4 regions of the Paenibacillus sp. PK4536 genome follow, and region 1 is predicted to be linked to each of the others. Evidence: predicted binding sites of a transcription regulator. Region 1 holds the regulator's gene; each other region holds the start of a gene.
The links. Region 1 encodes Rex, which represses fermentation and respiration genes when NADH is low (regulators of the CRP and FNR family bind a similar motif). Its sites were predicted from a motif close to TTGTGAAATATTTCACAA; they were not measured.

Region 1 (3,220 bases):
ATTAATTGCTTACCATCTACCCAGACATGCAATACATCTTTAGCTGATGCAGAATAAATGGTATGTGAGATAAAATCAGTACGTGGCAAGAAATGCGGTTGATCTACATTTAATGCCGTAATATCGGCTTTCATACCGACAGCAAATGTACCTACGTCATTCAAAAATACAGATTTCGCACCGTATTCTGTACCCATTTTCAATGCTTCTAATGCAGGTACTGCTGTTGGATCTCCGGATACTCCTTTATGAATAAGAGCTGCCAAACGCATCTCTTCAAACATATCCAAGTTGTTATTACTTGCCGGGCCATCTGTTCCTAAAGAAACGACTACACCTGCACGCAATAAATCAGGAACACGAGCAACACCACTTGCTAATTTCAGATTACTACCCGGATTATGCGAAACAGCTACTTTATGTTGCGCAAGCATTTCGATCTCTTCATCATTCAAATGAACAGCATGTGCCAAAAGGGCTGGACGCGTGAAAAATCCTAATTTCTCTAAATGAGCTACAGGACGTAATCCATAATCAGTTACATTTAATTGTACTTCAGCTAACGTCTCAGACATATGTGTATGCAGCGGCAAATCCAAGTCATGTGCTGCTTGTACAAATTGTTCGATGTATGCAGGAGGACATGTATACGGCGCATGTGGAGACATCATCGTTGTAATACGTCCATCAGCTTGACCGTGCCAATCCCGTGCAAAGTCGATAGATTGTTGTAACTTTTGCTTTTGTTCTTCTTCTGAACATAAGCCGATAACACCACGCATCAATACAGCACGCATTCCTGATTGCTCTACGACTTCAGCAACACGCTCTGAACGATCATACATATCCAAGAATGTTGTAGTACCGCCTTTTAACATTTCAAGTACAGATAATGATGTTCCCCAGTATACATCGTCACTAGTAAACTTCGCTTCCATCGGCCACATTTTTTCCTGTAACCATACTTGTAGTGCAAGGTCGTCGCCATATCCACGTAGCAAAGACATTGCCGCATGACCATGACTGTTCACTAGACCCGGGATAAAGAACAAATGATTACCATCGACTACTGTTGTTCCTTCTTCAATCACAGGCTCTTCTTCTCCAAGATAAGTGATCCATCCATCTTCAATCACCATATGTCCGAAAAGCATCGATTTTTCTTCACTCATTACAGCAAACATACCGTTTTTGATAACCCATTTGTTCGAGGTGTTATTCATTAGTTTCATGTTCCTTTCCATCTTCCAGATAATAGGCAAGGCTTAGTAAGTCCGTTGTAAAATCAGCAGTGTGTACACGAATATGCGGTGGAGCTTTCAAAATAATCGGTGCAAAGTTCAAAATGGCTTCGATCCCTGCTTCAATCAATTGATCTGCTACACGCTGTGCTTCAATATTAGGCACAGTAATAATACCAATACGAATACTTTTCGCTTTGACTGTTGCTCCAAGTTCTTCGATCGGTTGTACAACTAATGTATTGATCATCGAACCGACTTTGGGTTCTAGAGAATCAAACACAGCTACGATTTTCATCGTTTCTTTCAAATACATATTATAGTTCGAAAGGGCATGTCCTAGATTACCTGCACCTACAAGTGCAACATTAATCTGTTGATCTAATTTTAAAATATGACGTATTTTCTCAATCAGATAAGATACATCATACCCGATTCCTTTACGTCCAAAATCTCCAAAATAAGCTAAGTCTTTGCGAATTTGTGCTGGATTCAAATCTAATTTTTGTCCCAATTCTTGCGAAGACACTGTGGGAACTTCACGGGTGTGAAGTTCGTTCAGATATCTAAGGTATACAGGTAGTCTTCGCACGACTGCTTCTGATATTTTGTCGGATTTCATGCTTGCTCCCCCTCTTGATTTACAGTTTCCTTTTCAGGTTCGGCCTGGCTAAGCCATTCTGTAATACGGGGTACCATCTGCTCTGTCGGCATATGTTCCATTTTGGGACCGGGTAATGAATATAGAAAATGCTTGCCATAATAGGACTCGATCACACGAGTGTCATAGACAATAACGATTCCCCGATCACTAGATGTCCGTACTAATCTACCAAAACCTTGTTTGAAACGGATAACTGCTTGCGGTACAGATAATTTCATAAATGGATTTTTCTTTTCTTTTTTAAGCCGTTCGCTTTTGGCTTCTAGCAATGGATGATTGGGCGGTTGAAAAGGTAATCGTACAATCGCCAGACATGTTAATGCTTCGCCCGGAATATCGACACCTTCCCAGAAGCTACTTGTTCCAAGCAATACAGAAGCAGAACGCTCCTGGAATCTACGAGTAAGCTTCGTCCGACTCCCTCCATCAACGCCTTGACCAAATACAGCAATATCACTATGTGATAACTTCTCTTTTAATGGCTCATACACCTGCTTGAGCATTCGATATGAGGTAAATAAAACCATCATTCGTCCTTGCGTTGCTTTGGCAGTCTCTGCTAACGAGTTCGCTAATGTATCTACAAAGAAGGCATCACCGACACTGCCTTTGACACTTGGAAAGTCACGTGGAATCAACAATAGCGATTGCTCACGATAATTAAAAGGTGAAGATAACTGTTCAGTCATCAATCTGCCTTCTTTTTCCGCTTCGACAAGTCCCAGTTGTTCAATCATATATTGGAATTTCTTTTCTATTGATAGGGTTGCGGATGTTAGAATAATACTTTTCTTTTTATCGAAAAAGTACTCTTTCAATTGCTTGCTCACATCCACAGGCACAGCATACATCTGTAAAGACTTGCTACGGTAATTTCCATTGGCTTCATACCAGTAGACCGTATCTGTACTTTCCAGCTTCACAAATTGACGTAGATCGTCTCGAACGACAGTCAAATCTTTGAATAGACCCGATACATCAGTCACCAGACTATCTGTGCCCAACTGTTCATCGCTTTCTTTGATCTGATTCATTACTTGTTCGCCTTTACGAATCAATTGACTCAGTCCGATATGGATCTGATTCTCCAAATCCGTAATTACCGTCCATTCTGTCGGTTGCTTCTCAGGTAACAAACGTAATGTAAATTGTCCAGCTTCTCCTGGAGCGGCATCACTACGCTGAGGTAATAAAGCAAATAATAATTCGCTCAATTTGTCCCAATTTTCTTTGACATCTACAATTTCAGGATATAGATTATCTATCGCTATCGCCCAATCCATACCACGCTCATTACCAGATGAACCTAACTGTT
Region 2 (3,220 bases), 1.0 Mb from region 1:
AAGCTGCACAATTTGCGCTTGATTGGTTAGTAGAAGATCGTCAAGGCTATCTCGTGACGATTCCGTCCACTTCACCTGAAAATAAATTTCTGACCGCAACAGGTGAACCATGCAGTACATCAGCGGCATCAACTATGGATATGACTCTGATCCGTGAATTATTTCAGCATTGTATTACCAGTACAGCATTGCTAGAAGTCGATCAAGAGTGGGCAATCACACTCCAAAAGGCTTCTGAGCGCCTATATCCTTTTCATATTGGTCGTCATGGTCAGTTGCAAGAATGGTATCGAGATTATGAAGAGCACGAGCCAGGGCATCGCCATGTATCTCATTTGTATGGTCTTTATCCCGGCAATGAGATCAATCGTTATCAGACTCCTGAGCTTGTAGAAGCTGTGCGTGTCTCGCTGGAACGACGTATTCAGCATGGTGGCGGACATACAGGTTGGAGTTGTGCATGGTTAATTAATCTCTATGCTCGTCTATTAGATGGAGAGACGGCTCATGAATTTGTAAGTACATTACTGGCACGTTCTACATATCCCAATTTATTTGATGCTCATCCTCCATTTCAGATAGATGGTAATTTTGGTGGAACAGCAGGTATTGCTGAAATGTTGCTACAGAGCCATTTGCAAGAACTGCATCTACTCCCTGCTTTGCCAAAAGTATGGAATAAAGGTAAAGTCAAAGGGCTGCGTGCGCGTGGTGGATATATTGTTGATATGAGCTGGCATCAAGGAGAATTGCTTGAAGTCACAGTAGAATCACCGTTTCATGGAACATGTCGATTAGTGAGTTCTACGGCTTTGCAATTAGATGATCCGTTGACTGCTTGTACGGTTACTGAACCGAATCATTCACAACATGACTTTGTACTGGAGTTTACTGCTGAAGCGGGCAGAAGTTATAGATTGATAGCAAATAGCTAAATATCGCAACTTATTCGTTGTCAAAATCAATGAATATGACGCTTATTTATCTTTTTCCTTCTATATATAAATATATTCTTATTAAATATGAAAATATTATTATAATGATGAGATCGAGAAAAAAAGCCATATTTTCTGTTCAAAGCAGAGAATATGGCTTTTTTCTATAAGAATATTCACGATTTGTTTATATTTTCAAAGAAATAAAAGAGAAATTAAAAGAATATGAATGAATACCGAATCAAAAAGGGTGAATTGTGGTAATAGATACTATAACCTAGCAACGTAATTGGTAAAGTGCTCCTACATTTGGAGTCACTATGGCTACTAACATGAAGAGGGGAGTGCTTTAATCATGGCGACAAATACAAAAGGCCGTTCAAATTCACCCGGAAAAAATGCTCGTGGATTAACTCGTTTGCTAACGATCATCGGTTGGATCGCTTTTGCTGTGGGTGTAGTAACGATTATTTTGAATATCCAACCTTTTAACGATAACAATGCTGGACTGATGATGGGGATCGGATGTGTAGTAGGTAGCGTGTTTATCTACTTTATTGGTAAATCGATCGGTTCAATGCAAGTGCGTAATGAAGAAGGAAAAGAAAGTATCAACGACGATTAATCGTATCTTTTGTAACAGAACGTTAACTTTTTCAATTAAATACATGCTCCTTTAAGAATTAGTTCTTAAAGGGGCTTTTTTACGGAATCACAATATGATAATATATAAATAATGTGAAAAGATTCACGATAACCTGTTAATAAATTGACAGATTTGTTAACAAGTCAAAAAAATGTGGAATTTACACCTTCTATGGATACGCAAATAGCACACTTAGTGTTAACATAGAAATGTGTGGTTTCAATATTATGAACGTCTTAAACGTTATGTGAGAAAGGGGATTAAGATGAACAAAAAACCGGGTTCTCGTCTTATGATGTGGGTTATGATTATTGTGTCGGTTCTGTCACTGGCTTTGACAGTATGGGCGCTTTATGCAGGTAGCCACAATTACTTTGTTCTCGATCCGAAAGGACCTATTGCAGCAGGACAAAGAGATCTAATCGTGATTTCAACGATTCTAACTGCCATTGTTATTGTTCCGGTAACAATACTCACTTTTGTTATAGTGTGGAGATACCGTGACAAACCAGGTAGAAAGGCAAAATACGATCCGGATTTCAACCACAGCACCAAACTTGAAACCATCTGGTGGGGGATTCCAATCATCGTTATTGCTGTACTTGGTATTGTAACTGTTCGTTACACCTATGCATTAGAACCTTCTGTAGCGATTCAATCACAGAAGCAACCTATTACAATCCAAGTAGCATCTATGGACTGGAAATGGTTATTTATGTACCCGGAAGAAGGTATCGCTTCTGTGAACTCGATTACGATTCCAGAAGATACACCTGTACGATTTGAACTGACTTCTGATGCACCTATGAACTCATTCTGGGTTCCAGAACTTGGTGGACAAATTTATACGATGTCGGGTATGGCTATGACATTGTATCTACAAGCTGATCATCAAGGAACATTCTTTGGATCAGGTGCTAACTTCAGTGGTGAGCACTTTGCCCAAATGAGATTCGATGTGAATGCTGTATCTGACGAGCAATATCAGACTTGGGTGAATAAAGTTAAAACCGAGTCTAAACCTATGAGTATGGAAACATACCAATCACTAACGGTTCCAGGAACAGCTGACAAACAGACGTTCTCTGCATTCCCAGAAGGATTGTTCCAACAACTCGTAACCAAATACTTGCCAGGTGGTTTGGCAGGCGGTAAAGATCGTGCTACTCATACCACTCCTTCAACTCAGATCAATGAGAAAGAAAGTGAAGAAGGACAAAGTGATATGGGAACCAATGAGCATGATGGTATGGAAATGAACGATCAAGAAAGCACGGACACGAATACTAGCAATTAAGTTCAAAGTTATTTGAAATTAGTTGTACCGTAGCGTGTGACATAAAAGACAGGGAAAGGAGCTCCCCGATGCTCGAGAAAATTAAAGATTTTGCATCTGACTTTTTCGTCACCGGCGACCCACTAATTTACGGTGCAGATGTATCTATCGGACTTGCGATGATTGCTATCGTTGTGGGACTCACCTATTTCAAAAAATGGGGCTGGTTGTGGCGTAATTATTTAACAACAGTTGACCACAAAAAAATCGGTATCATGTATATTCTTGCTTCGATTTTGATGTTGTTCCGTGGCGGCGTGGATGCCATTATGATGCGTACTCAACTCGCATTCCCAAATCTCG
Region 3 (3,220 bases), 1.4 Mb from region 1:
CTTCAAAAATAGAAGAAGCAAATACAGCCCAACCGACCATCGACTTGGTTCCCCCAAGTTCAACGATATAGAGCGAGACAAAGGTACTGTTCATCGCATTCGGAATCGCTACCAAAATACCAAATACAATAAAACCTACAAAATACAGATTGCCTAGCAACTTCTTCATCGCATACCGATTCATTGTCGGTGATCCACCCGGTAACTTGGTTTGTGGAGGCAATAACAAAATGATACCGATTGCAATAAGAAGCAACACCGTAAACACCGTACCGATTTGAGAAACCCCTAATCGATCGATGACAGGACCTGCCACAACAGCTGTTAATGCCCAACCCAGTGAACCATACAAACGAAACCCGCCGAACTTTTTGGGTGTACCATCAATATAACTCAAAATCAACGTATTGCTTTGCGATAACATAGGGGTCTGGAAAAAGAAAAAGACTGCCATAACAATATAAATAATCGTATAATTCTGCACATGAAAAACAAGCTGAACCATGAGCAACGTGCCTAGCATCATAATCAGCAGAACAAATCGTACATTTTGTAGACGATCACTATAAAATCCCCAAAATGGATTAGCAATTAATGAAATCAACGGACCGATTGCCATCAAAGCACCGATCTCACTCTGGCTCATTCCGATATCTTGCAGGTATAATTGAAAAAAGCTCGTAAAAATAACCAGTGTGCCATATATGAAAAACGTAAACCATCGTAGTGGTCTAAAAGTAGTGTTGTTTATATTCGGATGCAAAGCCAGCCAATCCTTTCATCAGACATTTCATTCACTGTAGCATGTGTTGAAAAGGGATACAAACCAATTTTGTTTATTTCTGGAGTAGAAAGGATAATCTATTATGCCATACTCTTTAAAATATACAGGTATTATTTTAGCAGGTGGTCAATCAAGCCGTATGCGTCAAAATAAAGCATTATTGCCTATAGATGATCATACCATTATCGAACGTGTAGCCAAAGCATTAAAACCAACTGTATCTTCGCTATGGATTGCAGGCAATTACAATGCTGATTATTCATTTCTAAAGCTCTCCGAAGTGCCCGATATTTTTCCCGGACAAGGGCCTTTATCAGGTCTGCATACAGCTTTATCACAGATTTCTAGTGAATGGTATGCAGTCAGTGCCTGTGATCTACCTTTTGCCAGTACAGTACTGATGCAATATCTAATAGAGCAGACTAGGATAGAAGGGATACAAGCTGTGATTCCTATGCAACATGGACGTATTCATCCACTGTATGCGGTCTATCATTATAGTGTACTGCCATCGCTTCAGACCGCTTTAGTACACAACCAATTGCGTGTAAGAGATTGGTTAGATCAGCAACAGGTAAAGTATGTAGAAATCGAGTCATTGTACGATCCAAATATAAAGGAACTATCTTCTTTTCAAAGTATATCGGAGTATAGCTTATATAATATGAATGATCCCCAGTCCTATGAGCATGTTTTGCATCTTTTGGAGCAATATCCTTCTTTGGTATAGCCAGTCTGTGGCATAAGTCCTTTTGAAAGCGTGACAAACATGACTATTTTATGAACGTATGCTTAATTCGCCCCTAATCGCTACAAAATAGAGTACAATAAAAGTATAAAAACAAGTCTCTTCTTCAGTACTTACTACCGCTGTTGACTAACGATTTAACCTATATATTGCTTCAAACCTTCAATGTCGGAATTCAATCATTTAAATATGTGAATATTATCACAAGGAGTGATTTAAGATGACTATGTATACAGAACCGGAAACCCATCAAGCTCGCCAAGAATGGTTATACAGTCGTGTAATGACTTACCGTTTACTCAGCGAAATGTTAGAACGCAAACCTACATTGTCCAAGTTGATCGAATGGAAAAAAGAAGCGTCCAAAATCAATCGTCTATTTACCAATGACTATGCACTGCTTCATACGTTAGAAAATACGATGTTGAATGATATTATGCAATATGCTCGTCAGGAATGTGCAGAATACAGTCAATTGTTCGAGCAAGATCAACATGTTAGCTATCCACCACAAGCTTCTTATTATTTAACGAATGAGCAAGGACGTACGGCGTATGAAGCTGTTGTGAATGCTGTCTATGCACGGGCAGGTATTGCTTTCAAAAAAATGGATCATGAAACAGATGATCATATCGGAATTGAATTGGAATTTATGGCGTTATTGGCAGAACGTTCGGCAGAGACTGATATGCATTCCTCTAGCCGCAAAATGATCGCTCAAATGCAGATCGAATTTTTAGAACATTATTTGATTCCATGGGTACCTTCATTCTGCGCTGAACTTGGCAAAACCACTTGCAGTCCGTTGTACCGTGAATGGGCACAGATGTTACCGACTTATCTTCAACATGATGTACAAGAATTACAACAGATCGTGAATCGCTTAACCTAACTCAAATTCCCTATTTTATAGATCACATGATCTGAAATAGGGAATTTTTGCTTTGATTTTGAAAATATAAGTAATTTATTTCCAATTCGCTGTGTCAAATTAGAAAATACAGTCTAATGAGTGATAAGGGAGGTTTACTGCCTTGAATAAATATTATTGCCTCAAACAATGTATTGTCGTAAAGGCTGTAGACAGAAGAGCGGAATTTCCATCGTTAGATTGGGCACGCCAATATGCTTTAAAAGAATTAGTGCCACAAGAAATCAATTTTGTAGTGAGCGATGGAGATACAGGTCAAATCTATATGGATGTTCGATTCGGTTCGCATACCAAAAACCCCTGAGTACTTCTTTACTCAGGGGTTACTTTTATCTGCTGATATAGTTGTTGTACATCTTGAAGGTCTACTTTGCCAGCGATCGGTTGCAGAGCACAAGCACTACCGCAAGCCGCTCCATAACGAAGCATTTCTGCAAGATGACCACCACGATAAGCTGCGGTTACCATACCTGCTGCCATCGCATCTCCGCTTCCAAGCGCACTGATAATATCAAGCTCTGGCACATGTACTCTGTACCGCATAGAGCCTTGAGCCGCTATCGCTCCACGTTTACCCAAAGAGATCGTAGCTGTGTTTACACCATGATCTAACATTGCTGTCAGTACACCATCTAGCGTTTCCTCTGAATAGTGATCACTTGGAGCTATGCCTGCCCATGCACAAGCTTCATCTTCATTAGGCTTCACTAGATCAGGTGAAGCTTGTAATCCATAACGTAACGCTTCTCCACTAGCA
Region 4 (3,220 bases), 150 kb from region 1:
GAACGGTCTAATTATTCAATCATTAATGAGTGGACCTAAGCGTTTCAAAGATATTTCTAATCTTATTCCTATGATGAGCGACAAAATGTTGTCAGAGCGGATGAAAGACTTAGAAGGTAGTGGAATATTGATTCGTCAGGTCTATCCAGAGACACCTGTTCGAATTGAGTATGAGCTAACGGACAAAGGACGTGCACTTAAGCCAGTGATGGAGCAGATTCAGAACTGGGCAGAGCATTGGGTCGAGTAGATTTCGATGTGTTAACCAAAAAAAGCTTTCCGCTATGAGTAACACACGGAAAGCTTTTTTGGTATTTTAATTGTCTCAACAGGTAAATGCATAAGCACACCTAAATATTCATTAAATTCTGCATATTTCTTTAGGGCACATTTCGCAGTGACATACTTCTTGTAGCGCTTCAAGATCATGAATAATGATCATCCCGTGCTCATATTCAATACTTTCTTTTTTACGCAAATCACTAAGCATCCGGTTGACACTTTCACGAGTAGCACCAATCATATTCGACAAATCGGTATGTGTAATTTTTTTGTTAATCAAAATCGAACCTTGATCGTTATAATCTTGACCATAGGTATTGCTTAAACGAATCAGAGTGGAGCAGAGAGCACCTGGTTTACCGTATAACATTAAGTCACGCACTTTAGTCTGTGTTAGACGGTGATGAGTACCCATCCATTTCATAAAGTCGATAGCAAAATCACAATACTGACAGATCATCAATTCCAATTCTTTGTGTTCAATAACAGCGACTTCAGTATCTTCTAATGCTTCCGCTGTAAATCCAAGGCGTGTACCTGAAAATGGATCTGCTTGACCGATCATGTCGCCTGCTTGATACATATATAGAATCAATTCTTTACCTTCATCAGTAGATTTGGTTAATTTAACCCGTCCACTTTTAAGGAAGTATAATTTATCGGATAAGTCGCCTTCCCAGAATAAATGTGAACCTGCTGCAATCGTGCGTTCTGTAGAATGATTAAGTAATCTTTCCTGATTAATTTCCGAAAAGCATGCTGTATTATGACGTGGTTGAGTATGTTCTAAAGAATTGTTCATTATGGTTCGCCCCTTTTTGTTTCAATTATACGTGAAATTAATCATAATGCATAACATTTTAGGAAAAAAACTGGAAATTAAATGATTAGTTAAATTCTACGTTATATAGGAAAGATAATGAACTCATGTATACGTAAAAGTAATCTATACTTTGTGATTAATTTCACTATTATCATACATCTTTTTATATTAAAATGCAAAAGGAAAAAATAAAATAAAACAAATTTAAAAAATAAAAATTGATTGTGAAAAATATCACATTATGATTTATGTCTCTATGCTATGATCGGTGTGTAGACAAAAGCAATACACATTCTGAGGAGGATGAGAGAAATGGCTGTTAAAAATGATGCTAGTCGTAACGTGGAATTGAGTGCACAGGAAGAAATTCAAAAGTTAATCGATAAAGCGAATAAAGCACATGCCGCATTTATGAATATGGATCAAGAACAAATTGATAACATTGTACAAGCAATGGCATTAGCGGGCTTGGATCAACATATGTATCTTGCCAAACTAGCTGTTGAAGAAACAGGCAGAGGCGTATATGAAGATAAAATTATCAAAAACATGTTCGCTACTGAATATGTATACCATGGTATCAAAAATGAAAAAACAGTCGGTATTATAGAAGATAACGATTATGAAAGCTTCCAAAAAATTGCTGAACCTGTCGGAATCATCATGGGGATTACACCGGTAACGAACCCAACTTCGACTACCATGTTCAAATCTTTGATCTCAATCAAAACACGTAACCCAATCATTTTCGGCTTCCATCCATCTGCACAGAATTGTAGTAAAGAATCCGCTCGCATCTTACTTGAAGCGGCTGTCAAACATGGTGCACCTGCGGATTGTATCCAATGGATCGATGCTCCTTCAATGGACAAAACAAATGCATTAATGAATCATCCTGATGTAGCGTTAATCTTAGCTACTGGTGGTGGCGCAATGGTTAAAGCAGCATATAGCTGTGGTAAACCTGCACTTGGCGTAGGTCCTGGTAACGTTCCTGCTTTTATAGAGAAAAGTGCTGACTTGCAACAAGCAGTGAATGACTTGATTCTTTCCAAATCATTTGATAACGGTATGATTTGTGCTTCTGAACAAGCAGTAGTTATTGAAGAACCTGTTTATGAAAAAGTGAAAAAATTAATGATCGATAACGGTTGTTACTTTGTAACTAAAGAAGAAGCAGGCAAATTAACGAACGGTGCAATGAATACAGACAAATGTGCAGTGAACCCTTCTATCGTAGGTCAATCTGCTGTCAAAATTGCTGAACTTTGTGGAATTACCGTTCCAGCCGATACCAAAATACTGGTAGCAGAATTGGAAGGCGTAGGTACTAAATTCCCATTATCTGCTGAAAAATTAAGCCCTGTACTGGCTTGCTATAAAGTTAAAAACGCGGATCAAGGGATTGAACGTGCTGCACAAATCGTAGAATTTGGCGGTATGGGTCACTCTTCAGCTATCCATTCTAATAATGATGAAGTTATTCAGAAGTTCTCTAATCGTCTACAAACTGGACGTATTATCGTGAACTCTCCTTCTACACATGGTGCAATTGGTGACATTTACAATACGAACTTACCATCTTTAACACTAGGTTGTGGATCTTATGGTCGTAACTCTACTTCTTCTAACGTAAGTGCTGTGAATCTGATTAATGTGAAAAGGGTGGCTCGTCGTACTGTGAATATGCAATGGTTCAAAATACCTTCTAAAGTTTATTTTGAAAAAGGCGCAACTCAATACCTTGCTAAAATGCCTGATATTAGTCGTGTAGTGATCGTAACAGATGCGATGATGGTACAACTTGGTTATGTTGAAAAAGTACAACATTACTTGCGTCAACGCCAGACTCCAGTTGTTGTTGAAGTGTTCTCTGATGTAGAACCAGATCCATCAACTGCTACTGTAGAACGTGGTCGTCAAATGATGGAACGTTTCCAACCGGACTGCATTATCGCTCTTGGTGGTGGATCTCCTATGGATGCTGCTAAAGGCATGTGGATGTTCTACGAATATCCTGATACTGAATTTGATAACCTAAAACAAAAATTCATGGATATCCGCAAACGGATCTACAAATACCCACATTTGGGACAAAAAGCACAATTTGTAGCA

Region 2: qoxA (cytochrome aa3 quinol oxidase subunit II) is a predicted target of Rex. The motif match lies at 1,672-1,689, and genes of this name have one in related genera.
Region 3: PO903_RS03105 (TorD/DmsD family molecular chaperone) is a predicted target of Rex. The motif match lies at 1,722-1,739, and genes of this name have one in related genera.
Region 4: adhE (bifunctional acetaldehyde-CoA/alcohol dehydrogenase) is a predicted target of Rex. The motif match lies at 1,328-1,345, and genes of this name have one in related genera.

Annotation. Positions count from the first base shown of each region.
Region 1 covers NZ_CP126313.1:4,324,849-4,328,068, forward strand. The annotation lists gene PO903_RS19180 (amidohydrolase) at 1-1,223, opposite strand, end outside; gene PO903_RS19185 (redox-sensing transcriptional repressor Rex) at 1,216-1,863, opposite strand; gene dinG (ATP-dependent DNA helicase DinG) at 1,860-3,220, opposite strand, start outside.
Region 2 covers NZ_CP126313.1:326,337-329,556, reverse strand. The annotation lists gene PO903_RS01650 (glycoside hydrolase family 95 protein) at 1-935, shown strand, start outside; gene PO903_RS01645 (hypothetical protein) at 1,291-1,560, shown strand; gene qoxA (cytochrome aa3 quinol oxidase subunit II) at 1,847-2,878, shown strand; gene PO903_RS01635 (cbb3-type cytochrome c oxidase subunit I) at 2,947-3,220, shown strand, end outside.
Region 3 covers NZ_CP126313.1:652,382-655,601, reverse strand. The annotation lists gene PO903_RS03115 (MFS transporter) at 1-763, opposite strand, end outside; gene mobA (molybdenum cofactor guanylyltransferase) at 867-1,514, shown strand; gene PO903_RS03105 (TorD/DmsD family molecular chaperone) at 1,753-2,424, shown strand; gene PO903_RS03100 (hypothetical protein) at 2,567-2,767, shown strand; gene PO903_RS03095 (1-phosphofructokinase family hexose kinase) at 2,776-3,220, opposite strand, start outside.
Region 4 covers NZ_CP126313.1:4,476,908-4,480,127, reverse strand. The annotation lists gene PO903_RS19905 (winged helix-turn-helix transcriptional regulator) at 1-250, shown strand, start outside; gene PO903_RS19900 (Crp/Fnr family transcriptional regulator) at 362-1,084, opposite strand; gene adhE (bifunctional acetaldehyde-CoA/alcohol dehydrogenase) at 1,418-3,220, shown strand, end outside.